4 regions of the Ornithinimicrobium sufpigmenti genome follow, and region 2 is predicted to be linked to each of the others. Evidence: predicted binding sites of a transcription regulator. Region 2 holds the regulator's gene; each other region holds the start of a gene.
The links. Region 2 encodes LexA, which represses DNA repair genes until DNA is damaged. Its sites were predicted from a motif close to TCGAACANNTGTTCGA; they were not measured.
Positions count from the first base shown of each region.

Region 1: the regulator LexA is predicted to act here: its motif matches at 4,836-4,851, upstream of ESZ52_RS11825 (alpha-ketoglutarate-dependent dioxygenase AlkB).
Region 3: the regulator LexA is predicted to act here: its motif matches at 3,090-3,105, upstream of ESZ52_RS03955 (HNH endonuclease signature motif containing protein).
Region 4: the regulator LexA is predicted to act here: its motif matches at 3,779-3,794, upstream of ruvC (crossover junction endodeoxyribonuclease RuvC).

Region 1 covers NZ_CP036403.1:2,578,972-2,586,535, reverse strand. The annotation lists gene dhaK (dihydroxyacetone kinase subunit DhaK) at 1-924, shown strand, start outside; gene dhaL (dihydroxyacetone kinase subunit DhaL) at 934-1,560, shown strand; gene ptsP (phosphoenolpyruvate--protein phosphotransferase) at 1,564-4,116, shown strand; gene ESZ52_RS11825 (alpha-ketoglutarate-dependent dioxygenase AlkB) at 4,157-4,792, opposite strand; gene recO (DNA repair protein RecO) at 4,936-5,667, shown strand; gene ESZ52_RS11815 (isoprenyl transferase) at 5,672-6,457, shown strand; gene ESZ52_RS11810 (Fur family transcriptional regulator) at 6,480-6,893, opposite strand; gene ESZ52_RS11805 (metal ABC transporter permease) at 6,890-7,564, opposite strand, start outside.
Region 2 covers NZ_CP036403.1:1,201,712-1,209,275, forward strand. The annotation lists gene ESZ52_RS05580 (ComEC/Rec2 family competence protein) at 1-1,188, shown strand, start outside; gene ESZ52_RS05585 (LysR family transcriptional regulator) at 1,208-2,173, opposite strand; gene ESZ52_RS05590 (Sir2 family NAD-dependent protein deacetylase) at 2,271-3,260, shown strand; gene ESZ52_RS05595 (DUF2382 domain-containing protein) at 3,418-4,416, shown strand; gene ESZ52_RS05600 (PRC-barrel domain-containing protein) at 4,560-4,892, shown strand; gene lexA (transcriptional repressor LexA) at 5,050-5,769, opposite strand; gene ESZ52_RS05610 (LysM peptidoglycan-binding domain-containing protein) at 6,021-6,521, shown strand; gene ESZ52_RS05615 (hypothetical protein) at 6,588-7,250, opposite strand; gene ESZ52_RS05620 (glycoside hydrolase family 65 protein) at 7,309-7,564, opposite strand, start outside.
Region 3 covers NZ_CP036403.1:844,456-852,019, reverse strand. The annotation lists gene ESZ52_RS03960 (DUF488 domain-containing protein) at 1-317, shown strand, start outside; gene ESZ52_RS03955 (HNH endonuclease signature motif containing protein) at 314-2,995, opposite strand; gene ESZ52_RS03950 (cytochrome P450) at 3,276-4,556, opposite strand; gene murI (glutamate racemase) at 4,650-5,468, opposite strand; gene ESZ52_RS03940 (fumarylacetoacetate hydrolase family protein) at 5,476-6,285, opposite strand; gene ESZ52_RS03935 (amidohydrolase) at 6,376-7,564, opposite strand, start outside.
Region 4 covers NZ_CP036403.1:2,131,955-2,139,518, forward strand. The annotation lists gene ESZ52_RS09670 (ANTAR domain-containing protein) at 249-986, shown strand; gene pdxS (pyridoxal 5'-phosphate synthase lyase subunit PdxS) at 1,176-2,099, shown strand; gene pdxT (pyridoxal 5'-phosphate synthase glutaminase subunit PdxT) at 2,126-2,752, shown strand; gene ESZ52_RS09685 (YebC/PmpR family DNA-binding transcriptional regulator) at 2,915-3,682, shown strand; gene ruvC (crossover junction endodeoxyribonuclease RuvC) at 3,832-4,506, shown strand; gene ruvA (Holliday junction branch migration protein RuvA) at 4,503-5,114, shown strand; gene ruvB (Holliday junction branch migration DNA helicase RuvB) at 5,111-6,298, shown strand; gene ESZ52_RS09705 (preprotein translocase subunit YajC) at 6,519-6,872, shown strand; gene secD (protein translocase subunit SecD) at 6,869-7,564, shown strand, end outside.

The DNA of each region.
Region 1 (7,564 bases), 1.4 Mb from region 2:
GACCGGCTGCGCGTCGACCTCGAGCACCAGGTGGTCCTGCGCGCCGGGGGACCGGTGCCCGGCAAGGTCGGTGTGCTCTCCGGTGGCGGCGCGGGGCACGAGCCCCTGCACAGCGGCTTCGTCGGCTCAGGCATGCTGGACGCCGCCTGCTGCGGGCAGGTGTTCACCTCCCCGGTGCCCGACCAGATCCTGGCGGCGACAGCCGCCGTGGACACCGGTGCCGGGGTGGTGCAGATCGTCAAGAACTACACCGGCGACGTGCTCAACTTCGAGATGGCCGCCGAACTGGCAGGGGCGGACGGGGTCCGCGTGCGCACGGTCCTGGTGGCCGACGACGTCGCGGTCGAGGACAGCCTCTTCACCGCCGGTCGTCGTGGCGTGGGTGCCACCGTCCTGGTGGAGAAGATCGTGGGAGCAGCCGCCGAGGACGGGTCGGACCTGGACGCGTGCGCAGAGCTGGGGCAGAGGGTCGCCGCGGCCAGCAGATCGATGGGTATCGCGCTGAGCTCCTGCACCGTGCCGGCGGCCGGGCGCCCGACCGTCGACCTGGGACCGGACGAGATCGAGATCGGCGTCGGGATCCATGGCGAGCCCGGCCGGCGCCGGCAGGCCATGGCCCCCGCCCGGGAGCTCGCGGCGCAGCTGGTCGAACCAGTGGTCGACGACCTCGGCCTACAACGAGACGAGCCCGCGCTCGTCTTCCTCAACGGTCTGGGCGGCACCCCTCAGCTGGAGCTCTACCTGATGTTCCAGGAGGTGCACCGGCTGCTGGAGGCGAGAGGGATCGCCGTGGTGCGCTCCCTCGTGGGCAGCTACCTGACCTCCCTGGAGATGGCGGGCTGCTCCCTGACCCTGCTGCGCACGGACGAGCAGATGCTGCGATGCTGGGACGCCCCGGTGGACACCCCGGCTCTTCGATGGTGAGGATGAGACATGGCTGATCTGACTGCATTCCAGGCCTGGGTCGCGCAGAGCGCCCGTGCGATCCAGGAGCAGGCGGCGCACCTGACCGACCTGGACCGGGCCATCGGTGACGGCGACCACGGGACCAACATGGAGCGCGGCTTCACGGCCAGCGCCCGGCTGGCCGAGGACGAGCAGTTCAGTGGCATCGACACCTACCTCAAGAAGGTCGGGATGACCCTGGTCAGCACCGTGGGCGGAGCCTCGGGACCCCTCTACGGCACTTTCTTCCTGCGTCTGGCGGGACCGCTCTCCGCTTCCGACGACGCCGGTGCCCGGGAGCTGTCGCAGGCCCTGCGGGCTGGTGTGGAGGGCATCGTGGCGCGCGGCAAGGCCGAGCGCGGCGACAAGACCATGTATGACGCTTTCGCCCCCGCGCTCGCGGCCTTCGAGGAGGCAGCCCGGGACGGCCGGACGGTCCAGGAGTGTCTGGACCTGGCCGCCGAGGCGGCGGAGGAGGGACGGGACGCGACCGAGCCGATGGTGGCGCGCAAGGGTCGGGCCTCCTACCTCGGGGAGCGCAGCGCGGGGCACATCGACCCTGGTGCCAGCAGTGCTGCCCTCCTCCTGCGGGCGGCCGCCCAGACCCTGGCCTGAGGCATGATCGGCGTCGTCGTCGTCTCACACAGCCGCGCCCTCGCCCGGGCGGCACGAGACCTGGCTCAGGAGATGAGCCCCGGCGGGTCCAGCCCGGTGGTCGAGCTGGCCTCGGGGCTGGACGAGCGCACCACCGGCACGGACGCCGCCCTCGTCGCCGAGGTCGTGGCCGCGGTGGACACCGCCACCGGCGGCGACGGGGTGCTCGTCCTGGTCGACCTGGGCAGCGCCGTCCTGTCCGCGGAGATGGCGCTGGAGCTGCTGGACCCCGCGGTGGCGGCCCGGGTCCGGGTGAGCCCGGCCCCGCTCGTCGAGGGGCTGCTGGCGGCGGTCGTGGCCGCGGGCACCGGCGCCGACCTGAGCACCGTTGCCCGAGAGGCCGAGCGCGGGCTGGCGGCGAAGGTGGAGCACCTGCAGGCCGAGAGTCGCGGCGACCGGCCGGCACGGGAGGCCGAGGAGCCCGCCGCGTCCGAGGACACCCGGCCGTGGGTCTCCCGCGAGCTCGCGGTCCTGGGCGAGCACGGCCTGCACGCACGACCGGCTGCCCGCCTGGTGACCCTGGTCGGCGAGGCGGAGCCCGTCGCCGAGGTGCGGCTGACCAACGCGACGACCGGCCGCGGCCCGGTCGATGCCCGCAGCCTCTCGGCGGTCGCCACGCTGGGGGCGCGGCAGGGGCACGTCCTCCTGGCCGAGGCCCGCGGGGCCGGGGCCGAGAAGGTGCTCGCCGACCTGGAGGAGCTCGCCGCCAGCGCCTTCGGTGACGACGTGGGGCCGGTGGAGCCGCTGGCGGAGGTCGAGCTGCCGGTGCCGGCGGCGGTCTCCAGCGAGCCGGGGGTGGCCGGGTCCAGCCTGGAGGCAGCCATCGGGCCGGTGATCATCGGCGAGCGGCTGCTCGACCCGGGGCCTGGCCCCGGGGGCGGGCAAGGCCCCGACACCGGGGAGAGCTCGTCCGCAGACCCGGAGGAGAGGGTGCGCCAGCTCGACCGGGCAGTCACCCAGGCGACGCTGCGGCTTGCGGCGCTGGAGGAGCATGCCCGCCGGCACCTGGGCTATGGCGAGGCGGAGGTCTTCGCCGCCCACGCCATCCTGCTGCGCGACCCTGGCCTGCAGGCCGACGTCCGGTCCCGGATCCGCGGTGGGGCCAGCGCGGCGGCGGCCTGGTGCGGTGGCGTCGAGCGGGTAGCGGCGCGCTTCGACGCCCTCCCGGACAGCTACCAGCGCGAGCGCGCGCAGGACGTGCGCAGCGTGGGGGACCGGGTGGTGCGCATCCTGCTCGGCCAGGACGAGCCCGAGTCGCTGGGGGAAGGTGTCCTGGTGGTCGACGAGCTCGACCCCGGCCTGGCGATCTCCCTGGACGCCCACGCCATCAGGGGCGTGCTCACCCGTCGAGGCGGAGGCCTCGGGCACGGTGTCCTGATCGCGCGGGCCCGAGGAGTGCCGGTCCTGACCGGTGTCGGTGACCGCGCAGACGTCCCGCCCGGCACGCTGGTGGCCTTCGACGCCCGCAGCGGACGCGTGGACGTCGACCCGCCGCCGGAGGTGCGGACCGCCTTCGAGGCGATGCTGGAGCGCCGCCGTGAGCACCGCGAGCGGGCGCTGGCCGACACGCACCTGCCGGTGACCACGCGGGACGGGCTGCGGATCACGGTGAAGGCCAATGTGTCCTCGCTCGCGGTCGCCCGGCTCGGGGCCGGCCTCGGGGCCGAGGGATCGGGCCTGGTGCGCACCGAGGCCGTCTTCGCCCGCGCGCGCACCGCCCCGACCGTCGCGCAGCAGGTGGAGGTCTACTCCGCGATCGCGGCGGCATACCACCCCCACCCCGTGACGATCCGCACGTGGGACGTGGGCGGGGACAAGCCGCTGAGCTTCCTGCCGTCCCGTCCCGAGACCAACCCGTTCCTGGGTGAGCGTGGCATCCGCGCCTTCCGGGACGACCTGCGCGTGCTGAGCGACCAGCTGGAGGCGATCTGCCGGGTGGCGCAGGAGCACCGGGTCAACGTCCTCTTCCCGATGGTCACCTGCATCGACGACGTCGACTGGGCCAGGGCGAGGCTCGCCGAGGCAGCGACCCGCGCCGGTCTGCCAGGCCTTCCTGCCCGCCTCGGCGTCGGGATCATGGTCGAGGTGCCGGCCGTCGCGGTGCGGCTGGGGCGAGTGGCCCAGGGGCTCGACCTCATCTCCATCGGCAGCAACGACCTCTCGCAGTACACCCTCGCCGCAGAGCGCGGCAACCCCCGGGTGGGACGCTGGTCCGACCCGCTGGACCCCTCCGTGCTCCAGCTGATCCGCTTCATCTGCGAACGCGCCCCCGAGGGCGTGGTCGTCAGCCTCTGCGGCGAGATGGCCGCGGAGCCAGAGGTCGCCCGCCTCCTCGTCGGCCTCGGGGTGCGCGAGCTCAGCTCGACCGCGGTCGCGGTCCCCTCCGTCAAGGCCATCCTTCGCGAGACGTCCCTGGAGGCGATGCGCGAGCTGGCGGCCGCCGCCCTCGCCGCGCGCGACGCGGACGCGGTCCGTGAGCTGCTGCAGCAGCAGATCGGCACGCTGCCGCGTCCCTAGCGTGAGATGCCGCCGCGCCCGGGGCTGCCGACCGCTCGGCTCAGCGCACCCCGCGGGGACGGAACTGGATGCTGATCCGGGGGCCGACCGGCTGGCTGGTCTTGGGCACGCAGTGGTCCCAGGTGCGCTGGCAGGAGCCGCCCATCACCAGGAGATCACCATGGCCGAGCACGTGGCGCAGGCTCTCCCCGCCACCGCGCGGCCGCAGCAGCAGGGCCCGCGGCGAGCCGAGGGAGACGATGGCGACCATGGTGTCGCGGTCGGCCGCCCGCCCGAAACGGTCGCCGTGCCAGGCGACGCTGTCGCGGCCGTCGCGGTAGAGGCACATGCCGGCGGTCGCGAACGGCTCGCCGAGCTCGGCGGCGTAGTGCTCGGACAGCGCCAGCCGGGCGTGCTCCAGGACCGGGTCCGGCAGGCGCTCGCGTTCGCGGTAGAAGCGCAGCAGCCGGGGAGTGGTGACCTGCCTGTCATACATCTGGCGTTGCTCGCCCCGCCACTCCACCCCGGCCGGCCCGCCGAGCGCGAGCCGGGTGAACAGCTCGTCGGAGCCGGTCACCCACCCGGGCCGCACGTCGACCCAGGCGCCGTGGTCGAGCACCGTGCGGCGAACCGCTCCAGCGAGCGGGCGCAGTCCGACCTGCTCCACCTGGTCGAGCAAGGATCCTTGCAGCATCATACGTCGACAATAGAACACACGTGCCACGCGACGCCAGCCTGAACCGCACATCTGTTCGTGAACATCCCTCCGTCGTCGGGCAAGGCGCCCGGGGGCCGGTGTGGCACGAGCGGGGGCCCGGGAGCGTGGGGGACAATGAGCGCATGCCCACCTACCGCGAAGCAGCCGTCGTGCTGCGCACGCACAAGCTGGGCGAGGCCGACCGGATCGTCACCCTCCTCACCCGCGGCCGGGGCAAGGTGCGGGCCGTCGCCAAGGGGGTGCGGCGGACGAAGAGCAAGTTCGGCGCCCGGCTCGAGCCGGGGATGGTGGTGGACGTGCAGTGCTACGAGGGCCGCAACCTCGACACGGTCACCCAGGCCGACGGGCTGGCCCCCTACGGCGAGGCGATCGCCCGGGACTACCCGGCGTTCACCGCGGCGAGCGTGATGCTGGAGACCTGCGAGCAGCTCACCGAGGAGGGGCAGCCGGCGACCCAGCACTTCCGGCTGCTGGCCGGGGGCCTGGCGGCGCTCGCCGCGCGCGAGCACGAGCCCCGTCTCGTCCTCGACTCCTACCTCATCCGGGCGCTGGCCATCGGCGGTTGGCGCGCCAGCTTCGTCGACTGCGCCCGCTGCGGGATGAGCGGTCCGCACCGGGCCTTCCACGTCCCCTCGGGCGGGGCGGTCTGCCCGGTATGCCGTCCGCCCGGGTCCACCGCCCCTGCACCGGAGACCTTCGCCCTGCTCGGCGCGCTCATGGCGGGGGACTGGTCGGTCGCCGACGCCAGCCAGAGCCGGCACCGGCACGAGGCGAGCGGCCTGGTGGCCGCCTACCTGCAATGGCACCTGGAGCGTGGGGTCCGCTCCCTGCGACACGTCGAGAGGACCAGCTGAGCCGATGGCGACCCGCCAGCCCGTGCCGCCCTATGCCCACCCCTCGGGCGCCAGGCCGCCGGCGATCCCGCCCGAGCTGGTGCCCCGGCACGTGGCGATCGTCATGGACGGCAACGGCCGCTGGGCCAACCAGCGTGGTCTGCGGCGGACCCAGGGGCACGAGGCGGGGGAGGCCTCGCTGCTGGACGTGATCGCCGGTGGGATCGAGATCGGGGTGCAGTGCATCAGCGCGTATGCCTTCTCCACGGAGAACTGGCGCCGCAGCCCTGACGAGGTGCGCTTCCTGATGGGCTTCAACCGTGACGTCATCCACCGGCGGCGGGACGAGCTGGACTCCTGGGGCGTGCGCGTCGTGTGGTCCGGACGGACGCCGCGGCTGTGGAGGTCGGTGATCTCGGAGCTGCGCGACGCGGAGCAGCGGACCCGCAACAACAACGTCATCACCCTGAACTTCTGCGTCAACTACGGCGGGCGCGCCGAGCTCGCGGACGCGGTGCGTGCCATCGGCGAGGACGTCAAGGCGGGGCGGCTGTCGCCGCGCGGGATCGACGAGCGCACCATCGGCCGCTACCTCTACCACCCCGAGGTGCCCGACGTGGACCTCTTCCTGCGCAGCTCGGGCGAGCAGCGGACCTCCAACTTCCTGCTCTGGCAGAGCGCCTATGCCGAGATGGTCTTCCAGGACGTGCTCTGGCCCGACTACGACCGGCGCAACCTGTGGGCGGCGATCGAGCAGTACGTCTCCCGGGACCGCCGCTACGGCGGTGCGGTGGACGCGCCCACCTCCTGACGCGCACGTGCGCGCTCCGTCGTCAGGGGCCCGGTGCCGGTGTGTCGGTGCGGGTGCAGGCGGGGCAGACGCCGAAGACCTCGAGCGTGTGCTGCACCTGGGCGAAGCCGTGCTCGGCGCCGACCTTGTCGGCCCAGCGCTCCACCGCCGGGCCCTGGATCTCCACCGTGCGGCCGCACTCCCGGCAGACCAGGTGGTGGTGGTGCCCGGTGGAGCACTTGCGGTAGACGGCCTCGCCCTCGTCGGTGCGCAGGGTGTCGATCTCGCCGGCGGCGGCCATCGCGGCCAGGGTCCGGTAGACGGTCGCCAGACCCACCTTGGCCCCCGCCCCGCGCAGGCTGGCGTGCAGGTCCTGGGCGCTGGTGAAGTCGTCCAGCTCGGCGAGCTGCGCCATGACGGCGCTCTGCTGCCGGGTGAGGCGACGGGCGGTGGTCACGGTGCGGCCTCCTGGCTCTCGGGCTTCTCGAGGGTATGCGGCACGCTGAGCGGGTCGTGCTCGTGCGGGTGCACCTGGGGCGCGTGCTCGTCGTAGTGGCCCTCGTGAGCGGCATGCCGGTGGCCGTCGTGCAGGTAGTCGACGTGGTCGCCGTGCGGCACGGGGTCGTGACCGCAGCCGGGGCCGTGCTCGTGCGGGTGCCGCTCGGCGTGCCGGTGTCTGGCCAGCGCCACGGCGCGGCGGACGGCGCCCCCCAGCGCGGCGACCGCGAACAGGGCGATGGAGAGCAGCACGATCGTCCCGCCCGAGGCGGTGTCGGCGTAGAAGGAGGTGACCACGCCCCCGACCGAGGAGACGACGCCGATGAGCGCCGCCCACCACCCGGCCGCCCGGAAGCTGCCCGAGAACTGCTGTGCCGCGGCGTTCGGGATGATCATCAGCGCGCTGATGAGCAGCAGCCCGATCACCCGCATCGCGACCACCACGGTCACCGCGGTGAGCACCGCCAGCACGATGTTGAGCGCGAGCACCGGCAGCCCGGAGGCGCGGGCGTACTCCTCGTCCCCGGCCACGGCGAAGAGCCGGTCACGCAGGGCGAGGGCCGCGACGATGATCGCGGTCGAGAGGACCGCGAACACCACGAGGTCCTCGCGGGACGTGGTGGTGATGGC
Region 2 (7,564 bases):
GCCCAGCTGATCTGCGCCCCGGTCATCGTCCTGCTCCAGGGTCACATCACCACCCACGCGGTGCTGGCCAACCTGCTCGCCGCGCCGCTCGTCGCGCCCACGACCGTGCTCGGGGTGCTGGCGGCCTGCCTGGCGCCGCTCTGGGTGCCGCTCTCGACGGCCGTGGCGTGGCTGGCGGCGCTCCCGGCGTGGATGATCGCCCGCATCGCCCGGGTGGGCGCCGAGCTGCCGTACGGCACGATCGACTGGTGGGACGGCCACGCGGGTGCCTGGCTGCTCACGGCGGTGACCGCCCTGGCGCTGTTGACCGGGCGCTGGTGGTGGCACCAGGCGCGTCGCCGTCCGTGGTGGGCCGGTGCCCTGGTCGCCGCCGGGGCTGCCTGGCTGTGGCCGTCGTCGGCGCTGAGCGGATGGCCACCGCCGGGATGGGTGGTCGTGGGCTGCGACGTCGGGCAGGGCGACGCCTTCGTGGTGGCCACCGCCCCGGCGCGGGCGCTCGTGGTCGACACGGGTCCGGACCCTCCGGCGGTGTCGCGGTGCCTGCGCGACCTGGGCGTGCGCGACGTGGACCTGCTGGTGCTGAGCCACTTCCACGCCGACCACGTCGGCGGCCTGACCGGGGTCCTGGGACAGGTCCGTGTCGGCACGGCCTACGTCTCCCCGGTGGCCGAGCCCGCGGACGTCGCCGAGCGGACCCTGGCCCGGCTGGCCGACGAGGGCGTGCCGGTGCACGTCGCCGGTGCCGGTGACCGGGTGCAGGTGGGTGGCGCGGCCGTCGAGGTCGTCGCTCCGGGGCCGCGACCGGTGGTCGGGGGCTCGGCCGCCAACAACGGCAGCCTCGTCCTCGACGTGGTCGTCGACGGCACGCGGGTGCTGCTCACCGGAGACCTGGAGCCAGAGGGTATGCGACCGGTGCGCGAGTGGGTGCGCGGCCGTGACTACGACGTGCTCAAGGTGGCGCACCACGGGTCGGCGGCCCAGGACGAGCGGCTGATCCACGGGGCGACGGCGGAGGTGGCGCTGATCGGGGTGGGTGCGGACAACACCTTCGGGCATCCCGCGCCGAGCCTGCTCTCGTTGCTGCAGTCCACCGGTGCCGTGGTGCTGCGCACCGACCTGCACGGCGACATCGCCGTGGCACGGGACGACGACGGACGGCTGGTCGTGCACCGCCGGGACGGCGGGTGAGGTGGCGGGTCGTCCTGCGTCAGGAGGCCTGACCCTCCTCGGTCTCCTCGCACGCCTGGTGGTCGCAGGCGTTGGCGCGCAGCTCGGCCGCGCTGCTGCTGAGTGCCTCGAGAGCGGCGGCGACGGCGGGGACCCGGCGCAAATCCGGGGTGGTGATCACCTGCACGACGCGGCGCGAGGGCGGGACGACGGGACGGACGACGACGTCGGGGTGGGACACGGTGGTGAGGATGAGGTGCGGGACGAGGGCGACGCCCAGCCCGGCGGCGACCAGCCCGAGGACCGCGACGTAGTCCTCGGTCTCGAAGGCCACCTCGGGGTCGAACCCCGCCTTGTGCGCCAGCGTCAGCAGGTGCCCGCGGCAGCGCGGGCAGCCGGCGATCCACTGCTCGGCCTCCAGGTCGGCGAGCTCGACGGCGTCCTGGGCCGCCAGCTCGTGGTCCTTGGGCAGGACCAGCATCACCGGGTCGGTGAGGACGTCGAAGACGTCGAGCCCGCTGAGGTCGTCCACGCCGCGACCCGGGTCGTTGCCCTCGTAGGAGAAGGCCACCGCCAGGTCGACGTCGCCGCTGCGCAGCGCCGCGAGCGACTCCGGCGGCTCGGCCTCGCTGAACTGCACGGTGACGGCGGGGTGGCTCGCCCGGAGACCAGCCAGCGCCCGGGGGACGAGCGTGGCGGACGAGGAGGGGAAGGCCATCAGCCGCACCCGCCCGGCCTGCAGCCCGGCGATCGCCGACACCTCCGCCTGCGCCTTCTCGATGCGGTCCAGGATGTCGGTCGCGCGGTCGGCCAGGAGCGACCCCGCCTCCGTCAGCCGCACGGTTCGCCCGCTGCGCTCCACCAGCGCCGTGCCGGTCCGCTGCTCCAGACGGCGGACCATCTGGGAGATCGCCGGCTGGGTGTAGCCCAGGGAGTTCGCTGCGGCCGTGAACGAGCCCTGCTCGGCGATCGCCCGCATGACCCGCAGTCCCGCAACGTCAAACATGTCCGCCAGCATAACGGCGGGTGATCCACCCGGTGGTTCTGCCGCTCACGCGGTTACGCTGCCGGTGTCGGGACAGGATGCATGGCGGGAGCGGACGATGACGGAGGAGCAGGTGGCGCCCCGGCTGCTGCGTCAACGCATCCTGGGCCACCCGCTCGACCCCCTGACCGACCCCGCAGAGGTGCAGCCGCCGGTCCTGGACGGACCCCGACCGCTCGAGCTGACCCTGCCGCCGCGGACGGCCGTCGACGAGCACGGGTATGCCGTCCTGCGCGAGCTGGTGGGACGGGGGGGCGTGCTGGCGCTCACCGGAGCCGGGATGTCGACCGCCTCCGGGATCCCTGACTACCGCGGGCCGGACGGCCGGCGGCGGGTGCAGCCGATGCAGCACAGCGAGTTCGTCGGGTCCGCCGTCGGGCGGCAGCGCTACTGGGCCAGGGCGTTCGTCGGCTGGGAGCGGTTCGCGGCGGCGAGTCCGAACGCTGCTCACCGGGCCGTCGCGGTCCTCGAGCGCGCCGGGATCGTCGACCATGTCCTCACCCAGAACGTGGACGGCCTGCACCAGGAGGCGGGGGCGCGCAGGGTGCTCGAGCTCCACGGGTCCCTCGCGCGCGTGGTCTGCCTGGACTGCGAGGAGGTCACGACCCGGGAGCAGGTGCACGCGTGGCTGATCGACGCCAACCCCGGCTTTCTGCGGCAGGCCAGCGAGCCGGGACAGGTCCGGCCCGACGGGGACGTCGCACTGCCCGAAGACCTCGTGACAGGTTTCCGCACCCCGCGGTGCCTCGTCTGTCATGGTGACCGGCTCAAGCCGGACGTCGTCTTCTTCGGCGGGTCGGTGCCGCGGTCGACGGTGGAGAGGGCGTTCGAGCTGCTGGGCGGTGCCCGCAGCCTGCTCGTACTGGGCTCCTCGCTGCGGGTGATGAGCGGGTACCGGTTCGTGCGCAGAGCACGCCGGGACGGCATACCCGTGCTGGTCGTGACCCGTGGCCAGACCCGGGCCGACGCGGAGACGACCGTGCACCTGGACGCGCTGCTCGACGACGTGCTGCCCAGGCTCGTGGAGGACGTCACGCGGGGTCCGTAGCCCGCCGTCGCGGCACCGGGGCCAGGCACGAGCTAGGGGGCCACCTCTACGGGTGCAGGTGCCGCTCCAAGATGCATTGACGGGCTGTCGGTGATGGAGTCATAAGTAAGCCCCGGCCGAACGGCCAGGGCACGAACTGACTCGAAGGAGGCGACACATGAACGTCAGCCAGGAGCAGATCAACGAACTCTACTCGGCCCAGGTAGTCACCCAGGATGGTGAGAAGTTGGGCGGCGTCGGCCAGGTGTACCTGGACGACCACACCGGCGAGCCGAGCTGGATCAGCGTCAAGACCGGCTGGTTCGGCACCAACGAGAGCCTGGTGCCGCTGGACGGCGCCGACCTGACGGAGGGCACCGTGCGCGTCGTTCCCACCAAGGACGTCATCAAGGACGCTCCCAACGTGGATGCCGACGCCCACCTCTCCGCGGAGGACCAGGACGCGCTCTTCCGCTACTACGAAGGCGCCGGGATCAACGTCAGCCGGTACGGCGACGACTTCGCCGGCACCACCACCGGAACGGGCACCGGGACGACCACCGGAACCACGGCCGGAATGGGCACCGGGACCGGAGGAACGGGTGACCGGGACGCAGCGGTCGGTGACGTCATGGGTCACCAGGGCGTCCACGCCGAGGGCCACACGACCAGCGGCGACGTCGGCACGGGCGTGACCGGCACGGCGGGTACCGCCGGCATGGGTACGGGAGACGCCGACCTGCACCGCGACACCGGCACCACCGACGACGGCTCGATGACCCTGCACGAGGAGCGCGTCGCCGTCGGCACCCAGCAGGTCGAGACCGGCCGGGTACGCCTTCGCAAGCACGTCGTCACCGAGCAGGAGAACGTCACCGTCCCCGTCCAGCGCGAGGAGGTCGAGATCGTCCGCGAGCCCGTCGCCCCGGGTGAGGTGGACACCGACGGCGGGCTGCACGACGAGACGGCAGAGGTGACGCTGCACGAGGAGCGTCCCGTCATCGAGAAGGACGTGGTCGCGACCGAGCGTGTCGGCCTCGACAAGGAGACCGTCACGGACGAGCAGCAGGTCGTCACCGACGTCTCGCGCGAGGAAGTCGACGTGGAGCGCGAGGGTGGCACCACCCGCGACGGCCTGGGCGGCACCGACCGCGACGGCCGCGCCGGCGGGGTCTGACCGCCCACAGCGTCCTGAGGCCGCCTCGGGCAGCCTGAGTTTCGCCCAGGAGGGGCACGACCGACCGGTCGTGCCCCTCCTGGCGTCCCCGTGGGGCAGACTGGCAGCGACGCGGCGCGGCCGCCCGACCCCCAGGAGGATCAGTGATCACCCAGGCCCAGCTCAACGCCCTCTACGACGCCGAGGTCGTCGACCAGGCCGGCGAGAAGGTCGGCCCCCTGGACCGGGTCTACCTGGACAACGCCACGGGGGACCCGGCGTGGGTCTCGGTGCGCACCGGGTGGTTCGCCGGGCGCCGGGTCTTCTGCCCCCTGGCCAATGCCGAGGTCGTCGGCACGCAGATCCGCGTCCCCTACCCGGTCGCGATGATCAAGGACGCGCCGGAGATCCCGGCGGACGAGCACCTGACCGAGGACGAGGAGGAGCAGCTGTACGACTACTACGCCGTCGACGAGGGCCCGGCACCCTCGGCCTGAGCCGGCCCCACCGGGTCGGGGTCCGCCGCGCTCGGTGCAGGGGTATGCAGGAAAGGCAGGGGTGTGCCGCGGGTATGGTGCGGCGCCGCCTCCGGAGGGGATGGAGGTCGAAGGCGGCGCCGCGGTCTGGGGGGCGCGCGGGGTTGAGAGGTCGGGCTCAGACCCGACGCAGGACCGCGGTGACCTTGCCGAGGATCGTGGCGTGGTCGCCGTCGATCGGCTCGTAGGCAGGGTTGTGCGGCATCAGCCAGGTCTTGCCGTCGCGGTGGCGGTAGGTCTTGACCGTCGCCTCGTTGTCGAGCAGTGCGGCCACGATGTCACCGTTGACGGCCGTCGGCTGGCGGCGTACGACGACCCAGTCGCCCTCGCAGATCGCGGCGTCGATCATCGAGTCGCCGACCACGTTGAGCAGGAAGAGCTCGCCGTCGCCGACAAGCTGGCGGGGGAGGGGGAAGACGTCCTCGACGGCCTCCTCGGCCAGGATCGGACCGCCGGCGGCGATGCGACCGACGAGCGGCACGTAGGAGGGGCGGGGGCGCGCGTCGCCGATGCCGGTCTCGTCGACCTCGGCCGTCGGGACGCGTCCACCGTCGGTGTCGCCGCGCCGGTAGCCCTGGCCCTCGGTGGTGGGGTTGACAACCTCGATGGCGCGGGGGCGGTGGGGGTCGCGGCGCAGGTAGCCCTTGCGTTCGAGCATCTTCAGCTGGTGCGCGACCGAACTCGGTGAGGTCAGCCCGACGGCCTCACCGATCTCGCGCAGGCTCGGTGGGTAGCCGCGGGCGTCCACCGAGTCGCGGATGACGTCGAGGACGCGCTGCTGCCGGTTGGTCAGCTTGGCCCCACCATCGCGGTCGGGCATCTCGTGGATCGTGGCCATGGGTCTCCATCCCCTCGTTCTGTCGCCACTTCCTCTGCGGGTCAGGGCCCGGGACGAAAGCCCAGGTCAGAGGGTCTGTCAGTGGCGGGTGATTCAGTTCCTGACATGCCACTAGGGTACGCGCGCCAGGACCGGATGACAAACATCTGTTCGGTCCGCGTGTCGACATCCTCGGACGGCTGTGCTAGACATAGGACAAAGTTCCATCGGACACGCGTCCGAGGGACCAGAGGAACAGGAAGGTGATCACCATGAGCACTGCCACCCTCGAGACCACCGCGGCTCTCCCGCTGGGGCTCGCGCCGGGCCGGTCGGGCCGCCGCGCAGCGCGTCCGCGCCCCGCGCACCTGCAGCTGGTGCCGACCAGCGCCCGCGGCAGTGACGCAGCCGCCGGAGAGACCGCCGCTCCCGCCTCTGCCTGGACCGTCGCCGCACCCGCCGTGAGCCGCGCCGCTGCCGCACGCCGCGCCGCCGCCGCGCCCCTGCGCATCACCCGCCGAGGCCGGCTGGCGCTGACCAGCACCGCGACGCTCGTCGTCGCTCTCGTGCTGCTGTCCCTCATGGGGGTGATCGGCCCGGCCGGCGCGAGCAGCTCGGTCGTCGTCCAGCCCGGGATGACGCTGTCGCAGATCGCCTCGCAGCAGCTCCCCGGGGTGCCGCTGAGCCAGGCGGTCACCGACATCCAGCGGGCCAACAAGCTCAGCACGACCTCGATCGCCGCCGGCCAGGAGCTGGTGATCCCCGGCCGCTGACGAGGTCAGCCGCATCGACGAGGTCAACCCTGTCCGGCTCGACGCTCTTTCCAGCGCCGCCCGGGGTCAGCCCTCGCGGTGTGGCGCCGTCCCGCCCGCGTCGCCCGCCGACTCATCGCCGGCCTGGCCACCGACGGGGTCAACGCCCTCGGCCGTGGAGTAGACGGCGTCCCACACCACGGGCAGCTGTCCGGTGGGGATGAAGTAGCCGGCGATGTGGGGGTCGAACATCAGGCCACCGATCCCTGCCTCACGGTAGGTCTCGGCCGACTCGACGACCTCGCGTGGCGGGAGTGCGATCGCGCGGAGGTCCTCCTCCGGCCCGATCATGCCGTTCTTGACGGCGAAGTCCCGTGCGCGCTCCGCCGCAGTGAAGGTGAGCACCATGAGCTGGTCCTCGATCGTGGCTGCGGCCGGTGACTCCAGGCCCTCCTCGCCCACGGCGATGAACCACCAGTGGTCCAGCGACATCGTCAGCCGCCAGAGCGCCGTCATTCCCACCTGGTCGTCCGGCCCGGTCACCTGCGCCGCGAGCCGGTCGGTCTGCGACTGCGGCAGGTCACTGCCCGCCGCAGACAGAGGTCGACCGTCGGTGGCGTCCTCGCCGGCGTCACCCCCCGTCTCGCCGGAGCCGCGGACCTCGGGACGCTGCCCCTCGTAGATCGAGTCCTCCGGCGCGGTGCCGGGTCGGTCGGCGTCCTGGAACGGCAAGGCGGTCGGATCAGTCATGCCTGATATCCGACCACACCGGCCCCGCCGCGCCAAGACGGACCGCCGGGGCGTCCGGTCAGAGGTCGCGCGGGTGCCGCTGGACGGGGACGGGTCCGGTGGGGTCCGGTGCCCCGACCGGCCAGCTGTGGGGGACGACCCCCGGCGAGACGGGCGAGGAGGAGACCCGGCGCGTCTGCTCACGGTCGGTGGGGATGCTCTGCCCCCGGTTGCCGGTGTCCGGGCCGCCGTCGCGGCGCGGCCCCTGGCCAGCCAGCGGGACCCGGACCTCTTCGGCGCCGACCTGCACCTGCTCGCCGCGGACGTGCACGGTG
Region 3 (7,564 bases), 360 kb from region 2:
AGGACGCGCAAAGCCCTGACCCGTGGTGGCGGGTCGACCAGTTTCGCGCCTATGCCGCCGGCACCCGCACGTCCACCTACGCCGAGGCCATGGAGGCGCTGCTCGCCGACGCAGCGGCACGGTGCACGGTGATCATGTGCAGCGAGGCGGTCTGGTGGCGGTGCCACCGCCGGATCGTCGCCGATGTCGCCACCCTCCGGTATGCCGTCCCGACCCGCCACCTCATGCACACCTCCCGGCTCACCGACCACCCGGTGAGCGAAGGCGCTCGACTGACTGACCACGGAGAAGTGGTGTGGGACGGGCCTAGCACCTAGAAGGGTGGCGGGCCGTCGTCGCTGCGTTGGCTCCAGGGTGTCTGCCGGTCCTGCTGGTCGGGTTTGGGGCGGTCGGTGAGCCCCCACCGGCGGCCGCCGGGGTAGCGGGGCCTGTCCTGGTCACTGGTCGCAGGCGGTTGCCGTTGTCCGCTGCCCGGGGAAGTCTTGCCCTGGACGGCCACCCCGTCCCCGGGGGTGGTGTCACCGCCGGACGAGCCTCCTGCACGGGTATCGCCGGGCACGGCGCTGAGTGGGGCGTTGCTGGGTGGGGCGGTGCTGGGTGGGGTGGTGCGGGCGAGGGCTGCTGCGGCGTCGGCCCGGTCGCGGGCGGCGGGTGCGGGGCCGGGGGTACGGCGCCCGGTGAGGGGGTCGCGGTGGGACAGGCCGATGGTGATGTCGCCCCCGAACCGGGCCAGGTGCGCCTCGTCGCAGGTGTCGTCATCGCCCTCGTTCAACCGCTCCCCGGCGCCCCGGTAGCACAGGGCCTGGTAGACCTCGCGGTTGATCTGGCCGGCCACGTCGTCCTCATCGACGGTGGCGACGCGGTCGAGGGCGTCGACCATGAGGGTGACCAGCTCCCGGTAGTCATGCACCCGGGTGCGGTACACGCGGGACAGGGTGGTGGTCCAGGTGACGTCACGGTTGGCGTGCAGCACCGCGTCCCAGGCTTTCGCGGTCTTGGGGTCGTGGTGCCAGGTGTCCAACACCTGCCCATTGGTCTCCCTCGTGAGGCCGCCGGTGCCGTGCGGGATGACGTGGTCGACCTGACAACTGCCGGCGTGGTGGTCACACCCCGGTGCGCGGCAGGTCACGTCGGCCGCGGCCAGCTGGGCCCGCATCGCCGCATCGAAGCTGTACGCCGTGGTCGACCGTTCCAGGCACCGCCCGTCGGCCGGGTCGACCAGGAGCCGCACGAACGTGCTCCCCGGCGACAACGCGAGCCGCCGCACCAGGTCCGGTCCGAGGAACTTCGGCTGCTTGCCCAGCACCCGACCCACCCACGCCACCCGCGGCACCCTCCGCTGGCCCTGGTGATGGGCAGAGTCCTCCCCACGGTCCGGATCCCGGCCACGGGCAGAGTCCTCTCCCAGACACTCGCGGTGGGCGGAGTCCTCCCCGGGGTCCTGTCGGGCTGCCCTGCTGGCGTGGTCGATGTCGTGGTTGCGGGCGGCACGGACCGAGGGCAGGCAGGCGGGGCAGCCCGGTGCGCCCGTATGCCCAGCCTCAATGCTTGTACCGCCGGAGCCTTCGCTTGCCTCTTGGGCCGCCCCGCCAACTGCCTCACCCGGCGGCCCGACACTCTCGCCCGCCGCGCCGCCGCCCTCATCGCCCGTCGCTCCGTACGCCCCGTCGGGACCCTGGCCCGCGTGCCCGTGCGGGTCCTGGGTCGTGGTGGTGCGGTGGACGCCGGGCAGGGTGTGGGCGGTGGCGGGGTCGTGCAACGCCAACAGCGGCACGATCACCTGCAGGATCGCCGGGGGCAGGGCGGACAGGGCCGCGATGACCTGTGGTGTCCACCCGGCCGCGACCAGATCCTCCGGCGCGGGCTGGGTCGACTTGAAGATGTCCAGGTCGGGCAGCTCGTGCGCCCCGATCGTCGCATGCCCCAACAAGGCGATCCCGATATCGTTCGCCAGCTGCGCCACCGACCGTGCATCACCGGCGCCGCGGGCAGCACGCGCGGCCTTGTCCAACCGGTCCCCCAACGCCAGCACCTTCAGGGCAGTGCCGGTGAAACACACCTGCGCGGTGCCGTCCTCATTGACCCGGACCCACATCGACCGGGCCCGGTACGCCGCTTCCCGCGCCGCCCGCGCCGCCTCCGCCGCTTCCACCGACGCCTGGTCGCCCGGGTCGGGACAGGCCGCGACCTTGCCCACCTCCCGCTCCAGCACCGCCCAGAACACCCCATGCCCCCACGGCGCCCTCGTCACGGTCCCATCGGCCTCCAGGCGTTCGGGGACGCACGTGCCCGCCTCATCGGCCAGCATCACGCTCGCCACGTGCGCGGCATCAGCCGCGGACAGCTTCGCCTTGTCACACGCCCGCCACAGGCCACGCACCAGGGCCCAGGTGACGGTCCCGCGGGACAGGGCACTGTTCACCGGGGTCCGGAACGCGACCGGTGCGGTCGCCACCCCGACCAGGGTCGCGGTCTCCGCCCGCGACCAGCCCGTGGCCGGCGTCAGGTCCTGCCGCACCCGCGCCTTGGTCCGCCACCGCCACCGCTGCCGACCCGTCGCCGACAACTCCCCCACGTCCAACACCCCACGACGGGCCAGCTCGGCCCGGCCCATCGCGCTCACCCCCTCAGCCACCGCCACCAGCCGCACCCGCTCCAGGCGGGCAATGACCTGGTTCACCGCCTCCACCGCCGTCTGCGCACGATCCGCCACCGCACACAACCCATCCACCGACCCCGCCTCCTCACCCCCGGCCTCATCGGACTGACGAGTGATGCCCTCCGGCAGGGCCGGCCTGGAGAACGGCACAAACCCTGCCTCCACCCCCGCCACCGGCCGACCCGCCGTCGCCGCCCCCGCGAGCAGGACCGCGTCCGCGAACACCGCCACCGCCCCCGCATCCAGGCCCGCCCGCGCCAGCACCGCCTCCAACTCACCCCGCAGGCCAGGGACGGCCGAAGCCCCCGCACCCTCACGAGACCCATCCCGCTTCATCCCCAACCACCCCCTCTCCAGTGGGCCCACAACCGGCCCGGCACCCCCGCCCGGAACTCCCCCTCCCGACGGGTCGTGACCGACACCCACATACTAGAACACCAGTACGACACACCCTCGACTTATCCACAGCGCGTCACCAATCCGCAGTGCCGCTCCGAGGATGTGGAAACCAAGAATTCCGCGGTTGCCGATGCTGCTGAGTGGCCGCCGTACGTGGTTCGCTGGCACCTCCGCAACACAAGCGCAGGTTCATTCCAGCGCAGGGGTGCGACAGACCTCATGGAGCAGTCGTGCGATGGACCTCACGCAGCACGACAGGCACGGTGTCGAACCCGCGCGAGGGCCAGTCCTCCCGGGTCGCCTCGAGGTCGGGGTCGAGACGGATCTCGGTCGTCGCCCGCAGGAGAGCCGCCAGCGCGCCGCGGATCTGGAGGGTCGACAGCACCCGCCCGGGGCAGATGTGCGGGCCGGCGCCGTAGACGATGTTCGCGGCTCGGTTCTCCTGCGGCCGGTAGGCGTCGGGGTCGCCGAAGATCCGCTCGTCCCGGTTGGCGGTCGTCCAGTTGATGGCGACCGGTGTGCCGGCAGGGAAGGTGTAACCGGCAAGCTCCACCGGGGTGGTCACCATCCGCCGGTTGGACGGGAACGGGTCGTTGATCCTGAGCATCTCGTCCACGGCGGCATCGAGCTCGTCGGTATGCCGCGCCTCCTCGCCAGAGAGCCCGCGCAGGTGCTCCTGCAGCGCAGGGTGCGCGGCCACGTGGTGCACCACGACGCCGATGGAGGCAGCGATCGAACCCAGGTCTCCGGCCGTCCAGTTACGCAGCATCGACACGAGCTCTGGCCCGGTCAACGGTCGGCGACCGCCGGGCGCCCCGGGATCCTCAACCTCGTCGCGCAGCAGCCGGCTCGTCGGGTCGTCCAGCAGCGGCTCGCCGCGCGCCTCCAGATCGCGCCGTTCCTGCACGACACGGTCCACGATCCGGTCGAAGTGCTCAGCCACCTCGGCGTTGCGCTGCGGGTCGCGCGACCGTGCCGCCGCAAAGTTGTCGTCGATCCAGCCGAGGAGCTCCTCCTCCATCGACTCCGGCCACCCCAGCCACCGGCTCTGCACCCGCACCGCGATCTGCCTGCCGTAGTCGTGCAGCACCTCGACCCGTCGCTCAGAGCCTCCGTCACCCCTGCCCATCAGCTCGGCTGCAGCCACGTCGGCGACCTCGGTGATCATGGCTGCCAGCGGGAGGATCTGGCTGTCGTCGAGGTGTCGGTCCACGACGGCTCGGAACCGTCGGTGCTCCTCGCCGTCCATGCCGTTCGGCACGTGCAGGTGCCGCCGCGCCGCGCTCGAGAACACCTCTGGAGTCGTGGCGACGCGCAGCACATCAGCGTGGCCACGCACCGCCCACGTCCCGTCCTTGAGGCGCACCACAGGGCACTCCCCCGGGGTGGACTCCAGCGCCGCCTCGGGTGGCTCCCCGTGCATCACCCCCACGTGCGCGTCGCCCGCAGGCGGCCGCCCGTCGGCGTCCGTCATCGTGCAGCCCGCGGCTCGGGGCACGCGTTGAGTGCGGGAAGGTGGTCAACGCAGAGGCTCGTCACCATGTCGATCACCCTACGACCGGGACGCGGCGGCCCGGCAAGTCCGCCGACGTCATACCCGCTCCTCGGCCCGCCCGACGAACGCCTGGTGCACCTGCTCGACCTCAGGCCCCAGGAACCGGCGGGCCAGGAAGGTGAAGCCCTGCGGGTCGCCGGTCGTCAGCCACTGGTGGGACGGTTCGTTGTCCTGGGGCGCCAGCAACCCTCCCTCGGTCAGCACCCGGTAGAGGTCGGCGGCCGTGGCCGCGGCCGAGGAGACGAGCGTGACCTGCTCACCCAGGACGTACTGCAGCGCCGAGGCCAGCAGGGGGTAGTGCGTGCAGCCCAGGATGAGGGTGTCGATCTCCTGCTTCTGCAGGGGGGCGAGGTAGTCGCGAGCGACGTCGAGCACCTCGGGCCCGCTGGTGACGCCGGCCTCGACCAGCTCGACGAACCGGGGGCAGGGCTGGGAGAACACCTCGACGTGAGGCGGGGCGGCGACGAAAGAGTCGACGTAGGCACGGGACTGGTGGGTGGCCTCCGTGGAGATCACCCCGATTCGTCCGGACCGGGTCACCGCCATGGCCCGTCGCACAGCCGGGCGGATGACCTCCACGACCGGCACGTCATACCGCTCCCGGGCGTCGGCGAGGACCGCCGCCGAGGCGCTGTTGCAGGCGATGACAAGGGCCTTCACCCCGTGGTCGACGAGCCGGTCCAGGCACTGCAGCGCCAGCTGGCGCACCTCGGCGATCGGCCGCGGGCCGTACGGGGTGCGGGCGGTGTCACCGAGGTAGAGCACCGACTCCTGCGGCAGCTGGTCCAGGATCTCCCGGGCGACCGTGAGCCCGCCGAAGCCGGAGTCGAAGACCCCGATCGGGGACTGGGGCACGGCCGGCTCAGCCCTCGTCGTCGGCAACCGGGTCGGCGCCCGCGGCCTCGGCAGCCACGAACGGGTTGGTCAGCGAGCCGATGCCCTCGACCGTCACCTCGCAGCGCTGGCCGGCGGTGATCCGACCGACCCCTGCCGGGGTGCCGGTCAGGAGCACGTCACCGGGCAGGAGGGTGAACGCCGCGGACGCGTGCGCGATGAGCTGCCCGATCGTGAACACCATGTCAGCCGTGGTGCCGTCCTGCCGGGTCTCGCCGTCGACGGCGCTGGTCAGGCGCACGTCCGTCACGTCCAGGTCGGTCTCGATCCACGGGCCCAGAGGGGTGAAGGTGTCCATCCCCTTGGCCCGAGCCCACTGCCCGTCGCCGCGCTGCAGATCACGGGCGGTCACGTCGTTGGCGACGGTGTAGCCGAAGATCACCCCACGCGCGTCCTCCGCCGCGACGTCCTTGCACATCCGGCCGATGATGACGGCCAGCTCGACCTCGTAGGACACCTCGGAGACGAAGGAGGGGATGACGACCGGGTCGCCGGGCCCGCAGACCGAGGTGTTGGGGATGAGGAAGAGCATCGGCTCGGCGGGCACCTCGTTGCCCATCTCCCGGGCGTGGTCGGCATAGTTGCGCCCGACCGCCACCACCTTGCTGCGCGGGATGACGGGCGCGAGCAGGCGCACGTCGTCGACCAGATGGGTCTCGCCGGTGAGCTCGATGCGGCTGTAGAGCGGGTCGCCGGTGATCTCGGCGATCTTCTCGCCGGCCCCGTCCACGAGACCGAACCGTGGGTCGTCACCGGTGGTGAATCGGCAGATGCGCATGGAGATCAGGGTATGCCGTCCACCAGCCCTGACCCACGCGCGGGCACCGGTCGTTCTCGAGACCCTGGTGCGGATCGGCGACGGGCGGCCTCAGACCCCGACCCGGCTCAGCAGCACCGCCAGCGCCGCCCGCAGCCCGGTGTCCAGCGTCGGCTGAGGGACGGGGGCGAAGTGCGGGCTGTGGTTGCCGGGCACCGGCTGGTCGCTGTCGAGCACCTCCTGCGGGTGGCCACCGTTGAACCAGTAGACGAGCGGCACCCCGATCGCGGTCGCGAGCACCCCGACGTCCTCGCTGCCGGACACCGGCTTGATGACCTTCACCTGGTCCTCGCCGAGCTCGGCCCGCAGCACCTCGAGAACCCGCTCGCTCTCCTCCGGGTCGTTGACGCAGGCGGGGAAGCGGTTGAGCTCCTCGATCCGGGCCTCCGGCGCGCCGGACGCCAGCACCTCCCCCTCGACGGTGCGGCGGATGCCGGAGAGCACGGTGTCGCGGACGTGCTCCTTGAAGGTACGGACGTTCAGCCCGAGCACGGCGGTCTGCGGGATGATGTTCTCCTTGGTGCCGGCATGGAAGGTGCCGACCGTGACGACGGCCATGTCGCGGGGGTCCACGCTGCGGGAGACCACGCTCTGCAGCCGGGTCACCACGTGCGAGCCCAGCACGATCGGGTCGATCGAGTTGTGCGGCTGGGAGCCGTGCGCCTGGCGACCGTGCAGGGTGACCTGCCACGAGTCGCCCATCGCCATCGCGGTGCCGACCGGTAGCCCGATGGTGCCGGTCAGGTGGGGCATCACGTGCTGGCCGTAGACCGCCTCGGGGCGGGGCGCGCGGTCCCACAGCCCGTCCGCCACCATCGCCTCGGCGCCCGCCGCGATCTCCTCCCCCGGCTGGAAGACCATCACGACCGTCCCGGCCCAGGCCTCCCGGCGCTCGGCGAGCGCGCGCGTCAGGGCCAGTGCGACCGCGACGTGGGTGTCGTGGCCGCACCCGTGCATGACCGGGGTCTGCGTCCCGTCGGGCAGAGTCCCGGTGGCCTGGCTGCTCCAGTCGAGCCCAGTGTCCTCGGCGATCGGGAGGCCGTCGGTGTCGGCGCGGTAGGCGACCGTGGGGCCCTCCCCGTTCCGGATGACGCCCACGACACCCGTTCCGCCGCAACGGAAGTGCTCGACGCCCAGCTCGGTGAGCCGCGCCTCGACGTAGGCGGCCGTCTGGTGCTCCTGCATCGACAGCTCGGGGTGGGCGTGCAGGTGGCGATAGTCGGCCTCGAGCTGCTCGCGC
Region 4 (7,564 bases), 930 kb from region 2:
CCTCGAAGGGCGACCAGACCTCGGCTCGATCCGGCAGACGCGCGAGGCGTCTACCGCTGACCGTAGCAGGGTCGCGTTCTCGGCAGGGGATGGTGCCTGGCACCTGGTGGGCGTCTGGCGGGTACACCCCTAGAGGCGGTCTGGGCCTGCCTCTCGCACGCGCACGGGGTAGGGCCGTCGGGTCGGTAGACTGCCCGTTGACGAAGTCCCCCTGGGGTGGGATGGACGTGATGGGAAGGTGACGGGACGTGAACGATCGGCCGCGCGAGGCGGTCACCGAGGTGGCGGCCGATATGTCGGGTCTGCTCAACCTCCTCGCCTCGTCGACGGGGACCGGGTTGGACCTGGCGCGTCTGGTGTTCTTCGCCTGCCGGTCGATGCCCGTGGAGTCCACCTGTGGGCTGACCCTGGTCCGCAAGGGGCGGGCCCCGCGGACGATGGTGGCCACGGACGAGGTCGCCCGGGTGATCGACGCGCTCCAGCACGAGGTGGGCGAGGGGCCCAGCCTGGAGGCCGCCCGCGTGCCCACCCTCGAGCCGGCGGACGACCTGTCCACGGAGTCGCGCTGGCCGGAGTTCGCCCGCCGGTGCGTGGAGGAGACCGGGATCCGCAGCATGCTGGCGGTCCGACTCCCGCTGGCCGGCGGCGACGTGGCCTCGCTCACCTTCAGCTCACGGTTCCCGTCGGCGTTCGGTGAGCTGACCGTCGGGCTGGCGGCGCTCTATGCACCGATCGCCGCCCTGGGCGTGGAGCAGCTGCTGCGTCAGCAGGATGCCGAGGAGCTGGGGACGGCCCTGACCAGCAGCCGGCAGATCGGCACCGCCATCGGCATCATCATGGAGCGCAACCTGGTCACCTCCGAGGAGGCGATGGCGATCCTGAGGCGCAGCAGCCAGCACCTGAACCGCAAGCTGCGTGACATCGCTGCTGAGGTCGCCGAGACGGGGGAGATGCCACCCGAGCCCCCCGCCGACGCCTCCCGCTGAGGTCGCGGTCGTGCCGCCTCGGCCTCGGTGAGCCGCACGGCAGACGGTGTGCTGGCTCGTCGCAGGCGGTTCGGAGCCGAGCCGCCGGACGCGTAGGATCTGGCCTGCCCCTGCCGGCAGCAGCGCCGCCCCCGCAGGCGTTGCGTCGCCCTGCACCACCGAACCGCACCATCAGGGAAGAGAACCCCCATGAGCCAGTCCTCCCAGTCCTCGCAGTCCGCTGAGCCCACCCACGCCACCGGCACCACCCGCGTCAAGCGCGGCATGGCCGACATGCTCAAGGGCGGCGTCATCATGGACGTCGTCACCGCGGAGCAGGCCAAGATCGCCGAGGACGCCGGCGCCGTGGCGGTGATGGCGCTGGAGCGGGTCCCCGCCGACATCCGCGCCCAGGGTGGCGTGTCCAGGATGAGCGACCCGGACATGATCGACAGCATCATCGAGTCGGTCTCCATCCCGGTCATGGCCAAGGCCCGCATCGGTCACTTCGTCGAGGCCCAGGTGCTGCAGAGCCTCGGGGTCGACTACATCGACGAGTCCGAGGTGCTCACCCCGGCCGACTACGCCAACCACATCGACAAGTGGGCCTTCCAGGTCCCCTTCGTCTGCGGCGCCACCAACCTCGGTGAGGCCCTGCGGCGCATCACCGAGGGTGCGGCGATGATCCGGTCCAAGGGCGAGGCCGGCACCGGTGACGTCTCCAACGCGACCACCCACATGCGTACGTTGCGCGCGGAGATCAACCGGCTGCGCTCGATGGCCGAGGACGAGCTCTACGTCGCCGCCAAGGAGCTGCAGGCCCCCTACGACCTCGTCAAGGAGGTGGCCAGCGCCGGCAAGCTGCCCGTCGTGCTGTTCACCGCCGGCGGCATCGCCACCCCCGCCGACGCGGCTATGATGATGCAGCTGGGCGCCGAGGGCGTCTTCGTCGGCTCCGGCATCTTCAAGTCCGGCAACCCGGCCCAGCGCGCCGCCGCGATCGTCAAGGCCACCACCTTCCACGACGACCCCGACACCATCGCCGAGGTCTCCCGCGGCCTGGGTGAGGCGATGGTCGGGATCAACGTCGACGACATCCCGGTCCCGCACCGGCTGGCCGAGCGCGGCTGGTAGCCCCCGACGGACCCGTGGCCACCACCATGCCGGCGCCCACGGTCGGCGTCCTCGCCGTCCAGGGCGACGTCCGAGAGCACCTCGAGGCGCTGCGCGCGGTCGGCGCGGACCCCCGCCCGGTCCGCCGGCCGGCGGAGCTCGACGGGCTGGCCGGGCTCGTCATCCCCGGCGGAGAGTCGACGACCATCGACCGGTTGTCGCGCATCTTCGGGCTGCACGCACCGGTGCAGGAGCTGATCCGGCAAGGGTTGCCGGTCTACGGTTCCTGCGCGGGGATGATCCAGCTGGCCGGGCAGATCCTCGACGGGCACCCGGAGCAGCGGTCGTTCGGCGGGATCGACATGACCGTGCGCCGCAACGCCTTCGGCCGGCAGGTCGACTCCTTCGAGGTCGACCTGCCGGTGGTCGGGATGGACGGCGATCCGTTCAGGGCCGTCTTCATCCGGGCGCCGTGGGTCGAGCGCCTGGGCGAGGAGGTCGAGGTGCTGGCCGAGGTGGACGGGCACCCGGTCGCCGTACGTCAGGGGTCGCTGCTGGCCACCAGCTTCCACCCCGAGGTCACCGGTGACCACCGGGTGCACGCGCTCTTCCTCGACATGTGCCTGACCTCAGGCTGGCATCTGCCTGCTGGCCAGGTCCTGAGCGGGGGCTAACCTAGGAGCGCGGTCCACCGCCGTCCTCCGCGACGGTCGTGGGCCGGTCGCGCCCTGAGGCAGCGGCAGGCCACGCACCCTCGCCCGCGAGGACGGCATACCGTGCCCTGCCCTGACGGTGGCGCCCCGAACGCACGCAGGACGACGAAGGTAGGGACTGGGATGGCTGGGCACTCCAAGTGGGCGACGACCAAGCACAAGAAGGCGGCGCTGGACGCCAAGCGCGGCAAGCTCTTCGCCAAGCTCATCAAGAACATCGAGGTCGCGGCGCGTCTGGGTGGCGGCGACCCGGCCGGTAACCCGACGCTCTACGACGCGATCCAGAAGGCGAAGAAGAGCTCGGTCCCCAACGACAACATCGACCGCGCGGTCAAGCGCGGCTCCGGCGCCGAGGCGGGGGGCGCGGCGTACGAGGCGCTGGTCTACGAGGGCTATGCCCCCGGCGGGGTCGCTCTGTACATCGAGTGCCTCACCGACAACAAGAACCGCGCGGTGATGGAGGTGCGCACGGCACTGTCCCGCAACGGCGGCACCATGGCCGACAGCGGCTCGGTGGCCTACCTGTTCGAACGCAAGGGCCAGGTCGTGGTGCCCAAGGAGCAGGGACCCGGCGAGGCCACCGAGGACGCCCTGCTGGAGATCGTCCTGGACGCCGGTGCCGAGGACGTCCAGGACCTGGGGGAGTCCTTCGAGGTGATCTCCGAGGCCGGCGACGTGGTGGCGGTGCGCTCTGCGCTGCAGGAGGCGGGTCTGGACTACGACTCCGCCGAGGTCACCTTCGTGCCCAGCATGGAGGTGGAGCTGGACGCCGAGGGTGCGCGCAAGGTCATGCGGGTCGTGGACGCGCTGGAGGACTGCGACGACGTGCAGAACGTCTACTCCAACGCCGACATCTCCGACGAGGTGCTGGCCGAGCTGGACGAGGACTGACGACAGGGCGCGCCCTGGCTCGAGTCGGCACGACCGGGGCGCGGCCGCAGGCGTGTCGGAGCGCCAGGGGAGAGGTCCGGCCGCGTAGCGTGGCCTACGAACATCTGTCCACACTCGTCCACACCTGCCGGCCCGGAGGAGGTCCACCCGTGCGCGTCCTCGGCGTCGACCCCGGCCTGACCCGCTGCGGCCTCGGTGTGGTCGAGGGGCTGCCCGGTCGCCGGCTGCGGATGATCGCCGTGGGCGTCGTGCGCACCCCGCCGGAGGACGAACCGCACGAGCGGCTGCTGTCCGTGCAGACCGAGATCGACCAGTGGATCGCCGACTGGGCGCCCGACGCGATCGCCGTGGAGCGCATCTTCGCCAAGGCCAACATCAAGGGCATCATGGGCACCGCCCAGGCCTCGGCCGTGCCCATGCTCGCCGCCGCCCGGCTCGGTCTCCCGCTGGCGATGCACACCCCGTCGGAGATCAAGGCCGCCGTCACCGGCAACGGCCGCGCTGACAAGGCGCAGGTCGGGCACATGGTCACCCGCATCCTCGGGCTCGAGGAGGCACCACGGCCGGCGGACGCGGCCGACGCCCTCGCGCTGGCCATCTGCCACCTGTGGCGGGGCGGGTATGACGCTCGCGTCGACCAGGCCGGCACGCCCGGCGGGCGGACCAACCGGCTGCAGGCGGCCGAGCAGGCCGCGGGCCAGGGCGCACCCAACCGGCTCGCCGAGCTGCACGCCCAGCACCGCACCGCCCAGCGTGCCGCCGCGGCCCGGGCCGGTGGCCGCTCCGGCGTACGACCCGTCACCACCAGGAGGATCGTCCCGTGATCGCTTCCGTCCGCGGCCCCGTCCGGCACGTGGGTCTGGACCATCTGGTCGTCGAGGTGGGGGGCGTGGGCCTGCTGGTCCACACCACGCCCGCCACCGCGGCCGACGGCAGGACGGGTGAGGAGATCACCCTGGAGACCACCCTGGTGGTGCGGGAGGAGTCGTTGACCCTCTACGGCTTCGCCGGCGCGGACGCCAAAGCGCTCTTCGAGCAGGTGCAGACCGTCAGCGGTGTCGGTCCCCGGCTCGCGCTGGCGATGCTCTCGGTGCACGCTCCCGACGCCCTGCGCGCCGCCCTTGCCCGTGGCGACCTGGCCGCGCTGACCAAGGTGCCCGGCATCGGCAAGAAGTCGGCCGAGCGTTTGGTGCTGGAGCTGAAGGACAAGATCCTCGCCGTCGGCGTGGACCCGGCCGAGCTGTCGGTCGCGCCCGCCGGCGCTGCCGGTGCCGAGGACGCTGTCGTGGGACAGGTGCGCGCGGCCCTGGAGGGCTTGGGCTGGAACACCCGCCAGGCGGACGCAGCCCTCGCCACCGTCACCTCAGCGCCCGACGCACCCACCGACGTGGCTGCCGTGCTGCGGGCCGCGCTGCGGGAGCTGGGCCGATGAGCGACCTGGAACCGGATCTGGGCCTGGGCGGCGACGGCTTCGCCGACGGCTCCCGCGAGGTCGGCTACGCGGGGGAGGACCCCGGTGTGGGGCGGATGGTCGATCCCGCCGGCAACGACGAGGAGCGGCGGATCGAGGCCGCCCTCCGTCCGCGCAGGCTTGCCGACTTCCCGGGACAGCAACGGGTGCGGGACCAGCTGGGTCTGGTCCTGGAGGCGGCGCGGCGACGCGGCAGCCCACCGGACCACGTCCTGCTCTCCGGCCCGCCCGGCCTGGGCAAGACCACCCTGGCGATGATCATCGCCGGCGAGCTGGAGCAGCCGATCCGCATCACCTCCGGGCCGGCCATCCAGCACGCCGGCGATCTGGCAGCGGTCCTGTCCTCACTGGTCGAGGGCGAGGTGCTCTTCCTCGACGAGATCCACCGCATGTCCCGCCCTGCGGAGGAGATGCTCTACCTGGCCATGGAGGACTTCCGGGTCGACGTCATCGTCGGCAAGGGTCCGGGCGCGACCGCGATCCCGTTGGAGCTGCCGCCGTTCACCGTCGTGGGAGCCACCACCCGGGCCGGGCTGCTGCCCGCGCCGCTGCGCGACCGGTTCGGCTTCACCGGCCACCTCGACTACTACGCCACCGAGGATCTGGTCACGATCCTGCATCGCAACGCCGACCTGCTCGGCATCGCGGCCGACGAAGCCGGTGTGCAGCAGATCGCCTCCCGATCCCGCGGCACCCCGAGGATCGCCAACCGGCTGCTGCGCCGGGTGCGGGACTGGGCTCAGGTGCACGGGGAGGACCGCGTCGACGAGCCCGCGGCCCGGGCCGCGCTGGAGCTCTTCGACGTCGACGCCCTGGGGCTGGACCGGCTGGACCGCGCCGTCCTGGAGGCGCTGTGCACCCGGTTCGGCGGGGGACCGGTCGGGTTGTCCACGCTCGCGGTCGCCGTCGGCGAGGAGCCGGACACGGTGGAGACCGTGGCCGAGCCCTACCTGGTCCGCGAGGGCTTCATGATCCGCACGCCCCGGGGCCGTGCCGCCAGCAGAGCCGCCTGGGAGCACCTCGGGCTGACCCCGCCGGCCGACGCCGGGCCGCGGGTGGGTGGCTATCCGGGCGCGGCTGGGGAGGCCGGCGCCGGGCGGCTCGGCACCCCGGCCGGTCAGGACCCGCTCCCCCTCGACGACTGACAGGCCCGCAATGGCGTGCCCGGTCCGGGCATAGCGTGTCGCCGGTCGGGGCATAGCGTGTCGCCGGTCGAGACACGGCGGGCGGCCTCTTTGGTGGCGTTGGCTCGCTCACCTAGACTGCCCCGGGTGCCCTGCCGCGGCAGACGTCGCGCAGGTGCCCGGCCTCGACCTCGATGTCGATGTCGACGTCGATGACACTCACAGCTGAAGGGTCTGGTCCATGACACTCGCGACCGGCGCAGCCGCGTCCCCGGGGGGCGGCGGGCTCTCCATCCTCATTCTGGCCCTGCCGATCCTGCTCCTGGTCTGGTTGATGTTCTCCCAGCGGCGCCGCGCCAGGGCCCTGGGTGAGGCGCAGCAGGCGCTCCAGGTCGGCCAGGAGGTCCTGACCACCGCCGGCATCCATGGCGTGGTCGCCGGGCTGGAGAACGACGTCATCCACCTGCGGATCGCCGAGGGCGTCGTGATCCGGATGGACCGGCGCGCGGTCGTGCCGATGACCATCGCCCAGGCCGGCCCCGGGCGTCCCGCCCCGGGCACCGACACGGACGCCGGGGGGACCAACCCGCAATGAGCTTCACCACCCCCAACACCTCCCGTCCCGAGGAGGACCTGCCGGGCAGCGGCCGCACCACCGGCCGCAAGCAGACCACCTCCTCCGGCCGCCCCCCGAAGACGAAGTCCCGCGGTCGCCGCCGGGCCCGCATGCGCGGCCCGATCCGCACGCTGGTCGCCCTCGCCGTCGTGATGGCCGCCCTCTTCGGGGGCATCGGTGCCGCCCACGTGTGGGGCAACCCCCGCGCCGACCTCACGCCCCAGCTGGGCCTGGACCTGGCCGGCGGCCGCCAGATCGTCATCGCGCCGATCACCGAGGAGGGCGCGTCGGTCAGCAGCGAGCAGCTCGACCAGGCGATCGACATCATCCGGCGCCGGGTCGACGGCACGGGTGTCAGCGAGGCCGAGGTCTCCCAGATGGGCAGCAACATCTCCGTGGCCATCCCGGGCAGCCCGACCCGTGAGCAGCTCGAGGCCCTCGGCCGGTCCTCCCAGCTGCAGTTCCGCCCGGTCCTCGCGGCGCAGCTGATCCTGCCGCCCGGTGAGGAACTGCCGGCACCGCGCACGCTGCCACTGCCCCGCAGCGTGCTCGAGGAGCTGAACGCACCGGACCCCGAAGGCGTGCCGGACCCGCTCACCGAGGGCATCGACGGCCAGGACGAGGACGCCGACGTCGACGACGCGGTCCAGACGGAGGAGAACCGCGGCGGC